DNA from 2 places in the Micromonospora sp. WMMD708 genome. Region 1 is predicted to be linked to the other one. Evidence: riboswitches for the same ligand, from Rfam matches in the RefSeq annotation. Region 1 holds a riboswitch; the other holds the start of a gene.

Region 1 (7,332 bases):
GCGCTCGACGAATTGGCCGCCCGGGTCCGCCGACGTCGCCCGGTGCGGGGCCGGATCGCGGTCTTCCTGCTGCGGCGGGCACGGCGGCTGGCGGGGCTGCGGGAGTCCGGCAAGTTCGCCGGGTTGTACCGGCTCCGGGCCGTACGCGAGCAGTTGCTGCTCATCGGGGCGACGCTGTTCCCGGCGGCGGACGACGTCATGTTCCTCACCCTGGACGAGGTCGAGGCGGCCCTCGACGGTGCCGCCCTGAGCGGGCTGGTCGCGCGACGCCGGGCGACGCACCGGCGCGAGCTGCGCCGCCGGGTGGTGCCGGTGGCGCTGCTGTCCGACGGGACCGACGTGGAGAGCACCCTGCCGGCCCCCGCCGACGGGGCGGGACTGCTGCGGGGCGTGGGAGCGGCGACCGGTAGGGTGACCGGCCCGGCCCGGGTGGTCACCGACCCGGCCACCGCGCACCTCGAACCCGGGGAGATCCTCGTGACCGCCACCACCGACCCGGGCTGGACGCCGCTGTTCCTGACCGCCGGGGCGCTGGTCACCGAGACCGGCGCGATCATGGCGCACGGTCCCACGGTGGCCCGCGAGTACGGCATCCCGGCCGTGATCAGCGTGCCGGGCGCCACGTCGCGGATCGTCACCGGCCAGGTGATCACCGTGGACGGCGCGGCCGGCACCGTGACGACGGCGCGGTAGGCCCCGATGCCCAGGAAGGTCGATCCCCGTCAGCGCCGCACGCTGATCGCGGACGCGCTCATGCGGGTCGCCGCCGACCGGGGTCTGGAGGCGGTGAGCCTGCGGCACGTGGCCGCCGAGGCGGGGGTGTCCGCCGGCATGGTGCAGCACTACTTCACCACCAAGGACGAGATGATGGCCTTCGCGCTGTCCGTCGTCCGTGACCGGGGCCGGGCCCGGGTCGAGTCGGCGGTCGCGGCGCTCGGCCCGGACCCGCAGCCCCGGCTGCTGCTGCGCACCCTGCTGGCGGCGTTGCTGCCGCTGGACGAGGCGGCACGCGAGGACGGGCGGGTGGCGTTGGCGTTCCTGTCCTGGACCGCCCTGCACCCGGCGGCGACCCCCGGCCTGCGGCCGGACACCGCGCAACTGGTGGACTTCATCGCCGGGCTGCTGCCGCGTGCACCGGCGTCGGACGCCGCGGCGGGGCTGCTGGCGCTGGTGGAGGGGCTGGGGGTGTACCTGCTCGGCGGGCAGTACACCCCGGCCCAGGCGACCGCCGCCCTCGACCACCAGTTGGACCTGCTCTTCGCCTGACGAGGGGCCGTCGGGCCGGGTGGGCGTCGCCCGGGTGCGGACCGTTCGCCGTGCGGGCGCACCCCACCCGTGCGATCCTCTGTGGACAATGATCGTCACCTATCGACAGGGGACTTCCATGCGATCCAAGATTCTCTCCGTCGCCTCCGCGCTGACCCTCGCCGTGAGCGGCTCGGTGCTGGCCCTGATACCCGCCAGCCCCGCCAGCGCACACTGCGACGGTCACGGGCAGCACCCGGACCTCTACAGCGGAGGCGGGATCTCCTGGGGCAACGGGACCTACATCCGCGCCTACCCGCACCAGGACTGCCAGTCCAGGGGCCAGGGGTACCCGAACCAGAACATCGACGTGCACTGCGCCACGCTCACCGGTGACCTGTGGTTCTTCGTCCGCAACACCTCCACCGGGATCAACGGGTGGGCCCGGCGGGACGCGCTGCGCTTCTCGCAGAGCGTCACCATCGCCGACTGCGCCAACGGGTTCGCCCCGCACCGCGTCGCCTGACCGGCAGCCCGGGGTGGACGGCCGTCCACCCCGGGCGACCTCAGGTGAGCAGGGCCGGCCGCAGTTCGCCGCCCACGTTGATCGTGCCGACCACCCGGTCGCCGGTGAGGTCGAAGACGTCGACCGTCCGGTTGGTGCGCATGAGTTCCCGCACCGACGGCGGCAGCGACGGGGGTTCCTTCATCGCCGCCCGGACGTCCCGGGTGGTCGAGATCAGCCGGCCGACCAGCGACGCCCCGTCGTGGTCCACCCGCACCCGGCCGTACTCCCAGCCGCAGGTGGTGAGGTCGAGCACCTCGAACAGGCGGGCGAGCAGCGGATGGGGGTCGGTCGCCCGGACGAACTGGGCGGCCCGGGTGCCGACGACAGTGGTGGCGGCGGCGACGTGCACGTACGGGTGCAGGCCGCCCGGCAGCGCGAACAGCGGCCAGTGCAACCGTCCACCGGCCTCACGCCACAGTGGCCGGTAGTTGCGCCGGTCCACCGGGAACCGCTGGCCGGTACGCCGGTACAGCTCCGTCGTCTGGGCCAGCAGGTCCGCGTGGGCCGCGTCGGCGAACTCACCGACGATGCCGGCCGCCACCGCCAGGCCGTCGCCGTCGTCGAGCAGGCCGACCATCGCCGCCACCTGCTCGGCCGGGCGGACGGCCAGGTGGGCGCCGAAGCGCTGCCGCACCTCGGCCGACAGCGCCGCCTGCCGGACCGGATCGTTCTGGGCCTGCCGGCCCCCGCCACCCAGCACCCGCCCGAGCCATCCCATGTCGCCTCGTCTCCACCGCCGTCACCGACCGCAGCCATGCTAGTGCGGCCCTGCGTCAGAGGTAGCGCACGCCGGTCAGTTCCTCGGCCGCCGTCCACAGCCGCCGGCCGACGGCGGGATCGGCGGCCTCCCGGCTGGCCCGCACCTCGGTGACCGGACCCCAGGTCTGGAAGAACCGGGCCGGGCCGAAGAACTGGCCGCCGTGGACCCCCGGGTCGGTGGCGGCGCGCAGTTGGGGCAGCGCGCCCTGCTCGACCGGTTGGGTGGCGAGCAGGCTGAGCCGGGCGATCACCCGGCCGCGCCGGCCCTGGTGGGACCAGGCCCGGGGGGTCAGGTTGGTGCGGGTGACACCGGGATGGGCCAGCACGCTGAGCACCGGCGATCCGGTGGCGCGCAGCCGGCGGTCCAGTTCGATGCCGAAGACGGTGGTGGCGAGCTTGGACCGGCCGTACGCGGTACTGCCCCGGTAGCCGCGCTCCACCATCAGGTCGGTGAAGTCCAGGTGGGCGTTGCGGTGGGTGATCGAGCTGAGGCTGACCACCCGGGCCGCCCGCGCCGCGCCCAGGTTGCCCAGCAGCAGGCCGGTCAGCGCGAAGTGCCCCAGCAGGTTGGTGGCGAGGTGCAGCTCGTGGCCGTCCACGCTGGTCCGGCGCGGGCCGAGCAGCACCGCACCGGCGTTGTTGACCAGCAGGTCGAGCACCGGACGGTCGGCGGCCAACGCCGTCGCGAACGCCCGTACCGAGGCCAGGCAGGCGAGGTCGAGCTCGCGTACCTCGACGTCGCCGCCGATCTGCCGGGCGGCCCGCCGGCCGGCGGCGGTGTCGCGCACGGCGAGCACGACCCGCGCGCCCCGGCGGGCCAGGGCGGCGGCGGTGACCAGGCCGAGGCCGGAGTTCGCGCCGGTCACGACGGCGGTACGGCCGTGCTGGTCGGGGATGTGGTCGGCGGTCCAGGTCATCTGCTGCTCCCTGACGGTCGGATCGGACCGTCGACGCTAGAGCCCGGCCGGGCGGGACCGGTCGTACCCGGTTGCCTAGGTGCCGCAGACCTACCCACGCCGGTCCGGGCCACGCCACACTGGCGACATGACCCATCCGTACGCCCGAGAACTCGGCGATTTTCTGCGCGCCCGGCGCGGGCGGCTACGCCCCCGCGACGTCGGCCTGGAGCCGGGCGGCCGTCGCCGGGTGACCGGGCTGCGCCGCGAGGAACTGGCGCTGCTGGCCGGGCTGAGCACCGACTACTACCAGCGGATGGAGCAGGGTCGGGAGGTGCGGCCGTCCGACGACGTGCTGGACGGGCTCGCCGCCGCGCTCGGCCTCGACGACGAGGAACGCCGGCACCTGTTCACCCTGGCCCGCGCCGCCCGCCGGCCGGTGCCGGCCCGGGTCGACCACGGGCCGGAGCGGGTGCCGGAGAGCACCCGGCGGCTGCTGCGGGTGCTGGACACCCCGGCGGTGGTGCTCGGCCGCCACCTGGACCTGCTCGCCTGGAACGCGTGGGCGGTGGCGCTGCTCGGCGACCCGGCGGACCACCCGCCGGACCGGCTCAACATGCTGCTGCTGATGTTCGACGAGGCGGCGGCCCCGTTGCGGCGCTGCGCCTCCTGGGAACAGCAGGCCATGGACTACATCGGCATGATGCGCGCCGCCGTCGCCACGGACCCCACCCACCCCCGGGCCACCGCCGTCGTCGGTGAGCTGAGCATCCGTAGCGCCGAGTTCCGGCGGCTGTGGGCCCGGCACGACGTGCGCGGGTCGGTCAGCGGCACCAAGACCTTCCAGGTCCCCGAGGTCGGTGACATCGTCCTGGACTGGGACACCTACCCGCTGCCCGGCAGCCCCGGCCCGGTCATGCTGGTCTTCACCGCCGAGCCGGGCAGCGCCGACGCCGACGCGCTGCAGCTGCTGGCGTCACTGCGGGCAACCGGCCGGTCGGATGAGAGCTATCCAACACGACGACGCGACATCTAGTGTTGCCTCTCCCCCATCCACGCCATATATGGTGTGCCACGCAGCTGGTTCGGCCGGTCCCGGTGGTCCGGTCGAGGCAACAGGGAACCCGGTGGAAATCCGGGACTGCCCCGCAGCGGTAAGTGGGAACGACCGCCGTCATCGAGCACTGGACCGCGAGGTCCGGGAAGCGACGGCCAGTAGGCGACCGACCCCGGTCACGCCCGCGAGTCCGAAGACCTGCCAGTGCGCCGCGCGCTGCTGCGCGCGGCGGTCGGAGGTCGCGCGGGACGACCGACGCCAGCACCCGGGCCGGCCGTCGCGCCGCGCCCGTCGGCGTCCTCCCGCGTCCCGATGGCCATCGGTGACAGCGAGGAGAGGTCATGACGAGCACAGCGCAGAGCCCACCGTCCGAGGTCGACGGCGCGCAGCCGCGCCGGTCCGCGATGCGGGTACGCAAGCGCGACGGCGACACCGAGCCGGTGGACGTCAACCGGATCGTCACGGCCGTCGCCCGGTGGACCGCCGACCTGGACGAGGTCGACCCGCTGCGGGTGGCCACCAGGACGATCAGCGGCCTCTACGACGGGGCGACCACGGCCGAGCTGGACACGTTGTCGATCCAGACGGCGGCGGAGCTGATCGGCGTGGAACCGCAGTACTCCCGGCTGGCGGCCCGGCTGCTGGCCGCGTACGTGGACAAGGAGGTCCGTGGGCAGGAGGTGACCTCGTTCAGCGAGTCCATCCGGTACGCCCACGGCCTCGGCCTGATCGCCGACGACACCGCCGCGTTCGTGGCCCGGCACGCCCGTCAGCTCGACGACGCCGTCGACCCGGCCGGTGACCTGCGGTTCGAGTACTTCGGGCTACGTACGGTGGCCGACCGTTACCTGCTGCGGCACCCGCAGTCGCGGCTGGTGGTGGAGACCCCGCAGTACTGGCTGCTGCGGGTGGCCTGCGGGCTGTCCACCACGGCCGACGAGGCGGTCGGGTTCTACCGGCTGATGTCGTCGCTGGCCTACCTGCCGAGTTCCCCGACGTTGTTCAACTCGGGCACCCGGCACACCCAGATGTCGTCGTGTTTCCTGGTCGACTCGCCGCGCGACGAACTGGACTCGATCTACGAGCGCTACCACCAGGTGGCGAAGCTGTCGAAGTTCTCCGGCGGCATCGGCATCTCCTTCACGCGGGTACGTGGCCGGGGCGCGCTGATCCGGGGCACCAACGGCAGGTCGAACGGGATCGTGCCGTTCCTGAAGACCCTCGACGCCGGGGTGGCGGCGGTCAACCAGGGCGGCCGGCGCAAGGGGGCGGCCTGCGTCTACCTGGAACCCTGGCACCCGGACGTCGAGGAGTTCCTGGAGCTGCGGGACAACACCGGTGAGGAGGCCCGGCGGACCCACAACCTCAACCTGGCCAACTGGATCCCCGACGAGTTCATGCGCCGGGTCGAGGCCGACGCCGACTGGTCGCTGATCGACCCGTCGGACGCCCCGGAGCTGCCCGACCTGTACGGCGCGGAGTTCGACGCCGCGTACCGGGTCGCCGAGAAGAAGGCGGTCCGCACGGTGAAGGCCCGGGACCTGTACGGGCGGATGATGCGCACCCTGGCGCAGACCGGCAACGGGTGGATGACGTTCAAGGACCCGGCGAACCGGCTGTCCAACCAGACCGGCGTGCCGGGCAACACGATCCACCTGTCCAACCTGTGCACCGAGATCCTGGAGGTGAACAGCGACACCGAGACGGCGGTGTGCAACCTCGGGTCGGTCAACCTCGGCGCGCACCTCACCGACGACGGCATCGACTGGGAGAAGCTGCGCGAGACGGTCCGCACGGCGCTGGTGTTCCTGGACCGGGTGATCGACATCAACTACTACCCGGCCGAGCAGGCGGCGGCGTCGAACCCGCGCTGGCGGCCCGTCGGGCTGGGGCTGATGGGCCTACAGGACGCGTTGTTCGCGCTGCGGCTGCCGTTCGACTCCGCCGGGGCGCGGGAGCTGTCCACCCGGGTCCAGGAGGAGATCTTCCTGACCGCCCTGGAGACGTCGACCGACCTGGCCGAACGGTTCGGCGCGCACCCGGCGTACCCGCAGACCCGGGCGGCCCGGGGTGACCTGCATCCGGATCTGTGGGGGGTCGAACCGACCCAGACCGCGCGCTGGGCGGCGCTGCGTACCCGGATCGCGGCGCACGGTCTGCGCAACTCGCTGCTGGTGGCGATCGCGCCGACCGCCACGATCGCGTCGATCGCCGGCTGCTACGAGTGCATCGAGCCGCAGGTGTCCAACCTGTTCAAGCGCGAGACCATGTCCGGGGAGTTCCTCCAGATCAACACGTACCTGGTGCGGGAGCTGAAGGCACGCGGGCTGTGGACGGCGGAGATCCGCGACCGGATCAAGCGGGCCGAGGGCTCGGTGCAGGGCATCGTCGAGCTGCCCGCCGAGGTGCGGGAGTTGTTCCGTACGGCGTGGGAGCTGCCGCAGCGGGCGCTGATCGACCTGGCCGCCGCGCGCGCGCCGTACATCGACCAGTCGCAGTCGCTGAACCTGTTCCTCAGCGCGCCGACCATCGGCAAGCTGTCTTCGATGTACCTGTACGCCTGGAAGTCCGGGCTGAAGACCACCTACTACCTGCGGTCGCGTCCGGCGACCCGGATCCAGCAGGCCACCGTCACCGTCGCCCCGGTCGTCGCAGCCGACGCGGAGGCGCTGGCGTGTTCCCTGGAGAACCCCGAGAGCTGCGAGGCGTGCCAGTGACCACCGTCGACGAACCCCGCACCGCCGGGCGGCAGCTGCTGCTCGACCCCGGCATGGACCTCACCCTGCGGCCGATGCGCTACCCGCACT
Region 2 (7,332 bases), 610 kb from region 1:
GACCCCCGGCGCGGTGAACAACCGGGCGGTCAACCCCCGCTGCGGTACGGCCACCGAGCCGGTGCCAGCCGGGTCACCCGGGTTCGCGGTGCCGCCCTGGCCGGGTCGCCCCGGACGGGCACCGGCGTGGTCGGCCGACCCGTCGTCGGGGCGTCCCGACCGGTCACCCGCGTCCGGTCCGCCGTCGACGGCGCGGTCCGGCCACCTGTCGTGCACGGCCGGCGGGGAGGTCGGGCCGGTCCGGGCGCGCGGTTCGTGGTCGTGGCCCGGCGATCCGGCGGCGGCGTCCTGCGGTCCACCGGCGGCATCGGGTGGCCCACCGTCCGACGGCCGCGCACCCGACCCGCCGTCGGGGCCGCCCGCCGTGGGGCCGCCCGGCCCACCGGCACCGTCCGGGCCGCCCGGGTCACCCGGACCGCTCGGGCCGGTGTCCGGCGGATCGTCGTCGGGGTGCTCGTCGCGGGCCCGCTGCAACGCCTCGTCGAGGCGCTTCTCGTCCAGGCCCGGGGTGTCGAACGGGTCGCGGCGACGGCGGTGCGGCAGGGCCAGCCGGGCGGCGACCCGGACGTCGTCGGCGGTCACCCGGTCCCGGCCCTGCCAGGCGGCGTGCGCGACGGCGGTCCGGGCGGTGACGATGTCGGCGCGCATCCCGTCCACGTCGAACGCGGCGCACACCTCGGCGATCTGCCGCAACGCGCCGTCGGGCAGCAGCACCCGGTCGAGCCGGTCCCGGGCGGCGGCCACCCGGGCGGCCACCTCGGCGTCGGCGGCGGCCCACCGGGCGGCGAACCCGGCCGGGTCGGCGTCGGCGGCGAGCCGGCGGCGCACCACCTCCACCCGGACGACCGGATCGCGGCTGGCGGCCACCTCGACGGTGAGCCCGAACCGGTCGAGCAGCTGCGGACGCAGCTCACCCTCCTCCGGGTTCATCGTGCCGACCAGCAGGAACCGGGCGGCGTGACTGACCGAGACACCTTCCCGTTCGACGTGGCAGCGGCCCATCGCGGCGGCGTCCAGGAGCAGGTCGACCAGGTGGTCGTGGAGCAGGTTCACCTCGTCGACGTAGAGCACCCCCCGGTGGGCGGCGGCGAGCAGGCCCGGCTCGAAGGCGCGTACCCCCTCGGCGAGGGCCTTCTCCAGGTCGAGCGAGCCGACCACCCGGTCCTCGGCGGCGCCGACCGGCAGCTCCACCAGCCGGGCCGGACGGCGCTCCACCGGCCCGGCGGCCGGGTCGTCGTGCCCGGCTGTCGGGTGGGGGCCGTCCGGGCAGGTCGGGTCGGGGGCGGCCGGGTCACAGCCGAACCGGCACCCGGCGACCCGGTCCACCGGTGGGAGCAGGGCCGCCAGGGCCCGCACGGCGGTGGACTTGGCGGTGCCCTTCTCACCCCGCACCAGCACCCCGCCGATGGCCGGGCTGACCGCGTTGAGCAGCAGCGCCAGCCGCATGTCGTCCATGCCGAGCACGGCCGAGAAGGGGAACCCGCTCACTGTGGTCGGAGGTGTCACTGTCGTTCCTCCAGGTCGCCCTCGGTGGCCAGGTACGTCTCCCGCAGGCGGTCCAGGGTGATGGGGTCGGGGGCCGCCCACAGGCCGCGTTCGGCGGCCTCCAGGAGCCGTTCGGTGATGCCGCGCAGCGCCCACGGGTTGGACCGCTCCAGGAACTCGCGGGTCTGCCCGTCGAACAGGTACGCCTCGGCGAGGCGCTCGTACATCCAGTCGTCGACGACCCCGGCGGTGGCGTCGTAGCCGAACAGGTAGTCCACTGTGGCCGCCAGCTCGAACGCGCCCTTGTAGCCGTGCCGGCGCATCGCCGCGATCCACTTCGGGTTGACCACCCGGGCCCGGAACACCCGCCGGGTCTCCTCGCCGAGGGTGCGGGTGCGCACGTCGTGCGGCATCGCCGAGTCGCCCACGTACGCGGCCGGCGCGACCCCGGTCAGGTGGCGCACCATCGCCACCATCCCCCCGTGGTACTGGAAGTAGTCGTCGGAGTCGACGATGTCGTGCTCGCGGGTGTCCTGGTTCTTCGCCGCCACCGCGATCCGGGCGAAGGACCGTTCCATGTCGGCCCGCGCCTCCCGCCCGTCCAGGCCCCGGCCGTAGGCGTAGCCGCCCCAGACGGCGTACACCTCGGCCAGGTCGGCGTCGGTGCGCCAGTTCCGGGCGTCGATCAGCGGCAGCAGTCCCGCCCCGTACGCCCCGGGTTTGGAGCCGAAGATCCGGGCGGTGGCCCGCCGCTCGTCGCCGTGGGTGGCGAGGTCGGCGGCCACGTGCGCGCGCAGGTAGTTGTCCCCGGCCGGCTCGTCGAGGGCGGCGACCAGCCGTACCGCGTCGTCGAGGAGGGCGACGACGTGCGGGAACGCGTCGCGGAAGAAGCCGGAGATGCGGACCGTGACGTCGACGCGGGGCCGGCCCAGTTCCGCCGGCGGCACCACCTCGACGCCGGTGACCCGCCGCGACCGGTCGTCCCACACCGGCCGGCAGCCGAGCAGGGCCAGCACCTCGGCGATGTCGTCGCCCTGGGTACGCATGGCGCTGGTGCCCCACACGGTCAGCCCGACCGACCGCGGATACTCCCCGGTGTCGGCGAGGTGGCGGGCGAGCAGCGAGTCGGCCAGCGCGACCCCGACGTCCCAGGCGTTGCGGCTGGGGATCGCCTTCGGGTCGACGGAGTAGAAGTTGCGGCCGGTGGGCAGCACGTTGACCAGCCCCCTGGTGGGTGACCCGGACGGTCCGGGTGGCACGAACCGGCCGGCGAGCGCGCCGAGGGTGTGGGTGATCTCGTCGGTGGTGCGGTCCAGCCGGGGCACCACCTCGCGGGCGGCGAACCGCAGCACCTCGGCGACGTCGGGGCAGGATCCGCCGGTCACCTCGGCGACCACCGGGTCGGCCCGGTCGGCGTCCCAGCCGAGGGTCTCCATGCCGAGGACAAGCCGCCGGGCCAGCCCCTCGATCAGGTCCACCGCGTCGGCGGCGGTGACCGCCGGCCCGTCGACGACGTCGGTCAACGCCGTCGGCACCGCCACCTGGGCCCCGGGCTCGGCGAGCAGCGTCTGCTCGTCGAGGCCGTAGCGGGCGGCGAGGGCCTGCCGCAGGCCGGGTCGGGCCCGGCTGCCGCCCCACACCTGCGGGGCGCGCAGCACGGCCAGGACGAGGTTGACCCGGGCCTCCCCGGTGGGCACCCCGGCCAGCACGTGCAGCCCGTCGCGGATCTGCACGTCCTTGACCTCGCACAGGTAGCCGTCGAGGTGCAGCACGAAGTCGTCGAAGTCGTCGGCGGCGGGCATCGCCTCGGTGTGCAGGTCGTGGTGGAGTTCGGCGGCGCGCACCAGCTCCCAGATCTGCCCCCGGACCACCGGCACCTTCGCCGGGTCGAGGGCCTGCACGGTGGCGTACTCGTCCAGCAGCTGTTCGAGTTTCGCCAGTTCGCCGTAGGTCTCGGCGCGGGCCATCGGGGGCACCAGGTGGTCGACCACGACGGCGTGGGCCCGCCGCTTGGCCTGGGTGCCCTCGCCGGGGTCGTTGACGATGAACGGGTAGACCAGCGGCAGATCACCGAGGACGGCGTCGGGGGCGCAGTCGGCGGCCAGGCCGAGGCCCTTGCCGGGCAACCATTCCAGGGTGCCGTGCTTGCCGAGGTGCACCACCGCGTCGGCACCGAAGCCGCCGTCGTCGACCGACGTGGCCAGCCACCGGTACGCGGCCAGGTAGTGGTGGCTGGGCGGCAGGTCCGGGTCGTGGTAGATGGCGATCGGGTTCTCGCCGAAGCCGCGCGGCGGCTGGATCAGCAGGGTGACGTTGCCGAACCGCAGCCCGGCCAGGACGATGTCCCCGTCGTCGGTGTAGAGCTGGCCGGGTGGCTCACCCCAGTGTTCCCGCATCCGGTCCCGCAGGTCGACCGGCACCTGGTCGAACCAGCGCCGGTAGGTCTCCCCCGGCACCCGGGCCTCGGCGGCGGCCAACTGTTGCGGGGTGAGCCACTCGACGTCGTGCCCCCCGGCGGCGATCAGGGCGTGGATCAGCGCGTCCCCGTCGGTGGGCGGTGGCGCGTCGCCGAGGTGGTATCCGGCGTCTGCGAGGGCGGCGAGCAGCCGGACCGCCGAGGCGGGGGTGTCCAGGCCGACGGCGTTGCCGACCCGGGAGTGCTTCGTCGGGTAGGAGCTGAGCACGACCGCCACCCGCTTCGTGGCGTTGGGCAGGTGGCGCAGCCGGGCCTGCCGGACGGCGATCCCGGCGACCCGGGCGGCCCGCTCGGCGTCGGCGGCGTAGACCGACAGCCCGTCGGCGTCGATCCGTTTGAACGAGAACGGCACGGTGACGATCCGACCGTCGAACTCGGGGATGGCCACCTGCATGGCCGCGTCCAGCGGGGACAGCCCTGCGTCGCTGGCCGCCCACTGTTCCCGGGTGCTGGTCAGGCAGAGCGCCTGGATCACCGGCATGTCGAGGGCGGCGAGCGCGCCGACGTCCCAGGCGTCCTCGTCGCCCCCGCCGGAGGCGTCGGCGGCGACCGTCCCCCCGGCGGCGAGGACGGTGACGACGAGCGCGTCGCAGCGGGCGAAGAGGTCCAGCGGCCCGTCGCCGGGGGTGAGCCCGCGCAGCGACCCGCAGAAGATCGGCAGCGGTTCGCCGCCGGCCGCGTCGACCGCGTCGGCCAGGGTCCGCACGAAACCGGTGTTGCCGGCCAGCGCGTGCGCCCGGTAGAACACGATCCCCACCGTGGGCCGCCCGCCGCCCGGCCGTCCGTCCGCCGGGTCCGGCCGGTCGTCCGGGTCCGTCGGACGGTGGTCGAGGATGCCGTACGGCGGGGTGGGGGTGGGTGGGTCGAAGCCCTCACCGGTGAGCAGGACGGTGTCGGAGAGGAACCGGGCGAGCTGGGCGAGGTTCTCCGCACCCCCCTCCACCAGGTAGGACAGCGCTTCCGTGGCGACCCCGGAGGCCACCGTGGAGGCCGCCATCAGCTCCGCGTCGGGCACCGCCTCACCGCCGAGCACGATCGTGGGGATGCCGGAGCCGAGCACCGCCGCGAGGCCGTCCGGCCACGCCTGCCGCCCGCCGAGCAGCCGTACGACGGCCAGGTCGACCCCGTCGAGCAGGGCCGGCACGGCGGCCACGTCGACCCGGGTGGGGTTGGCGAGGCGGTAGTCGGCGGCGCTGGCGCGGGCGGCGAGCAGATCGGTGTCGGCGGTGGACAGCAGCAGGATGCGCACGTTCGGCTCCGGAGAGTGACGTCCGACTCGACCGCGGGGCCGGGCTGGACGGGGCGGGAGGGACGCCGGTCAGCGGCGGCGGAGGTACGACGCACCCCGCCTGCGGCGGGGCACCCGGACCGGCCGTCAGCGGTACGTGGCAGGCAGACCGCCCCGGCGACGGCCGGCGACGGTGGCAGAGAAAGAAGCACGCGGCGGCGCGGGCTCTACGGTGATGCGGAAATCACCGACCGTAGTCGGGTCGGCAGTGACGCGGTGCGTCATCGGGTCCTCCTCGGGTGTCCACGCCCTGGGGTTCTCCGACGGCCGAAGTATCCTGGCTCCCGGATCGACGCTCACCCCCGGCCTTCCAACCGTGCACGCACGGTCGTGACCCACGAGGGGGGATCGCTCCCCGGTGACAGTGGCGGGACCGCGTCGGAATCGCACCGACTTCCTTCACTGCCGTCAGGCCGCGAATGCTGCCACACTCCTCACCCCGAGGTCAACGGCGGCCACCGGCCCCGCGACGGCACCGATCGACCCCCGTGACGAGGCAGGCCGTCCCCGCGCGGACGGTCCCGGGGAGGACGGTCCCGGGGAGGACGGGATACCTCTTCCGCATGCTGTCGAGCTGATGACGTCAACGATTCGGGGCCCGCCCCGGTCCGGCCTGACCGGACGGTGGTCGGCCGGACAGCGCGGGCCACCCCACCCGCCGCCCCGGGGCGGCCCACGCCGCTGACGCAGGTCCACGCCCGTCCGGTGCCCCAGGGTCGCGCCCATCCGATGCCACCGGCGTCACCCATCCGGTGCCGGCAACGCCACGCCCATCCGGTGCCGGCAGCACCGCGCCTATCCGGTGCCGCAGAGCCATCCGTCCGGCGCGGTAGAGCCGCGCCAGCCGGGCAGTTGCGGTCGCCCCTGGCCCGGTGGTATGGGTCGCCCCACCCGGCGGGCCGATCCGTCATCGTCATCAGCTCGAAAGGACCCGCGAGGACTACCCACACCCCTGCCCCGCAGCCGCCGGGACGGCCGGCGGCCGCACCCGACAGGTCACCCCCACCCCGCGCGACCGGGGATCAGCGCAGGCGGCGCTCGGGGTGGGCCCGGTTCCAGGCCCGCATCCGCTCCGGGTAACCGGTCTTCGCCGCCTCGTAGAGGGGCACCGCGTGCCGGTGGGCCAGCTTCGCAGCCGTACGCGGGGAGCCGGTGCGGCGGCGGATCCACTCCCCGTCGTGCGCGATCGCCACCACTGTGGTGTCGGTGGCGGTGGTTTCGGGTTCGAGATAGAACTCCACCCCCCGGTGGGCGGCCACGAAGTCCGCCAACGCGGTCAGGTCGTCCCGGTTGGCCTCCCGGTCGAGCTTGGTGGGGAGGCCCTCGTCAGCCCGGGTCCGTCGGCTGAACCAGCCCATCTGCCCGTCCTCTCCTCGGCGTCCCTCCAGTGGAGCACCCCCACCTGCAAGGACGCTGCGAACCCGGTGACAGCCGGCTGAGCGGCCCGTTCACGACCGGTCGAGGGCGGCCAGCTCGTCGGGGGTGAGTCGCAGCGCCCCGGCGGCGACGTTCTCGACCAGGTGGGCCGGGTCGCCGGTGCCGGGGATGGCCAGCACGTGCGGGCCCTGGTGCAGCGTCCAGGCGAGGCGGACCTGCTGCGGGGTGGCGTCGTGGGCACGGGCGACGGCGCGTACGGCCGCGTCGTGGTCGGTGCGGGCCCCGCCCTCCCGGTTGGCCCCGGCCAGCGCGAAGAACGGCACGTAGGCGATCCCCCGGGCACCGCACTCGCGGACCAGGGCGTCCTGGTCGCCGCGGTTGTCCAGGGCGTAGTTGTTCTGCACGCAGACCACCGGGGCAATGCGCTGCGCCTCGTCGAGGTGGTCGAGGCGGACGTTGGACAGGCCCAGGTGCCGGATCAGGCCGGCGTCGCGCAGGTCGGCCAGCGCGCCGAAGCGTTCCGCCACGGAGTCCGGCGCGGGCCGCTTGACGATCCGCAGGTTGACCAGGTCGAGGTGGTCGCGGCCGAGCCTGCGCAGGTTCTCCTCCACCTGGGCGCGCAGCTGTGCCGGGCCGGTCTCCTCGTGCAGGCCGGTCGTCGGGTCGGCCCGGAAGCCGACCTTGGTGGCGACGACCAGTTCTTCCG

What was found. A riboswitch is a leader RNA that binds a small molecule or an ion and turns the genes downstream of it on or off. The one in region 1 is predicted to bind cobalamin.
Region 2: another riboswitch for cobalamin. It lies ahead of cobN (cobaltochelatase subunit CobN); the one in region 1 lies ahead of ACN260_RS10010 (ribonucleoside-diphosphate reductase subunit alpha).

The regions. Positions count from the first base shown of each region.
Region 1 covers NZ_CP186060.1:2,213,788-2,221,119, reverse strand. The annotation lists gene ACN260_RS10040 (PEP/pyruvate-binding domain-containing protein) at 1-693, shown strand, start outside; gene ACN260_RS10035 (TetR/AcrR family transcriptional regulator) at 700-1,266, shown strand; gene ACN260_RS10030 (hypothetical protein) at 1,385-1,771, shown strand; gene ACN260_RS10025 (hypothetical protein) at 1,812-2,531, opposite strand; gene ACN260_RS10020 (oxidoreductase) at 2,587-3,489, opposite strand; gene ACN260_RS10015 (helix-turn-helix transcriptional regulator) at 3,617-4,504, shown strand; cobalamin riboswitch at 4,532-4,745, shown strand; gene ACN260_RS10010 (ribonucleoside-diphosphate reductase subunit alpha) at 4,867-7,242, shown strand; gene ACN260_RS10005 (ribonucleotide-diphosphate reductase subunit beta) at 7,296-7,332, shown strand, end outside.
Region 2 covers NZ_CP186060.1:2,826,650-2,833,981, reverse strand. The annotation lists gene ACN260_RS12420 (VWA domain-containing protein) at 1-1,455, opposite strand, end outside; gene cobN (cobaltochelatase subunit CobN) at 1,503-5,210, opposite strand; cobalamin riboswitch at 5,520-5,649, opposite strand; gene ACN260_RS12410 (hypothetical protein) at 6,272-6,607, opposite strand; gene ACN260_RS12405 (aldo/keto reductase) at 6,698-7,332, opposite strand, start outside.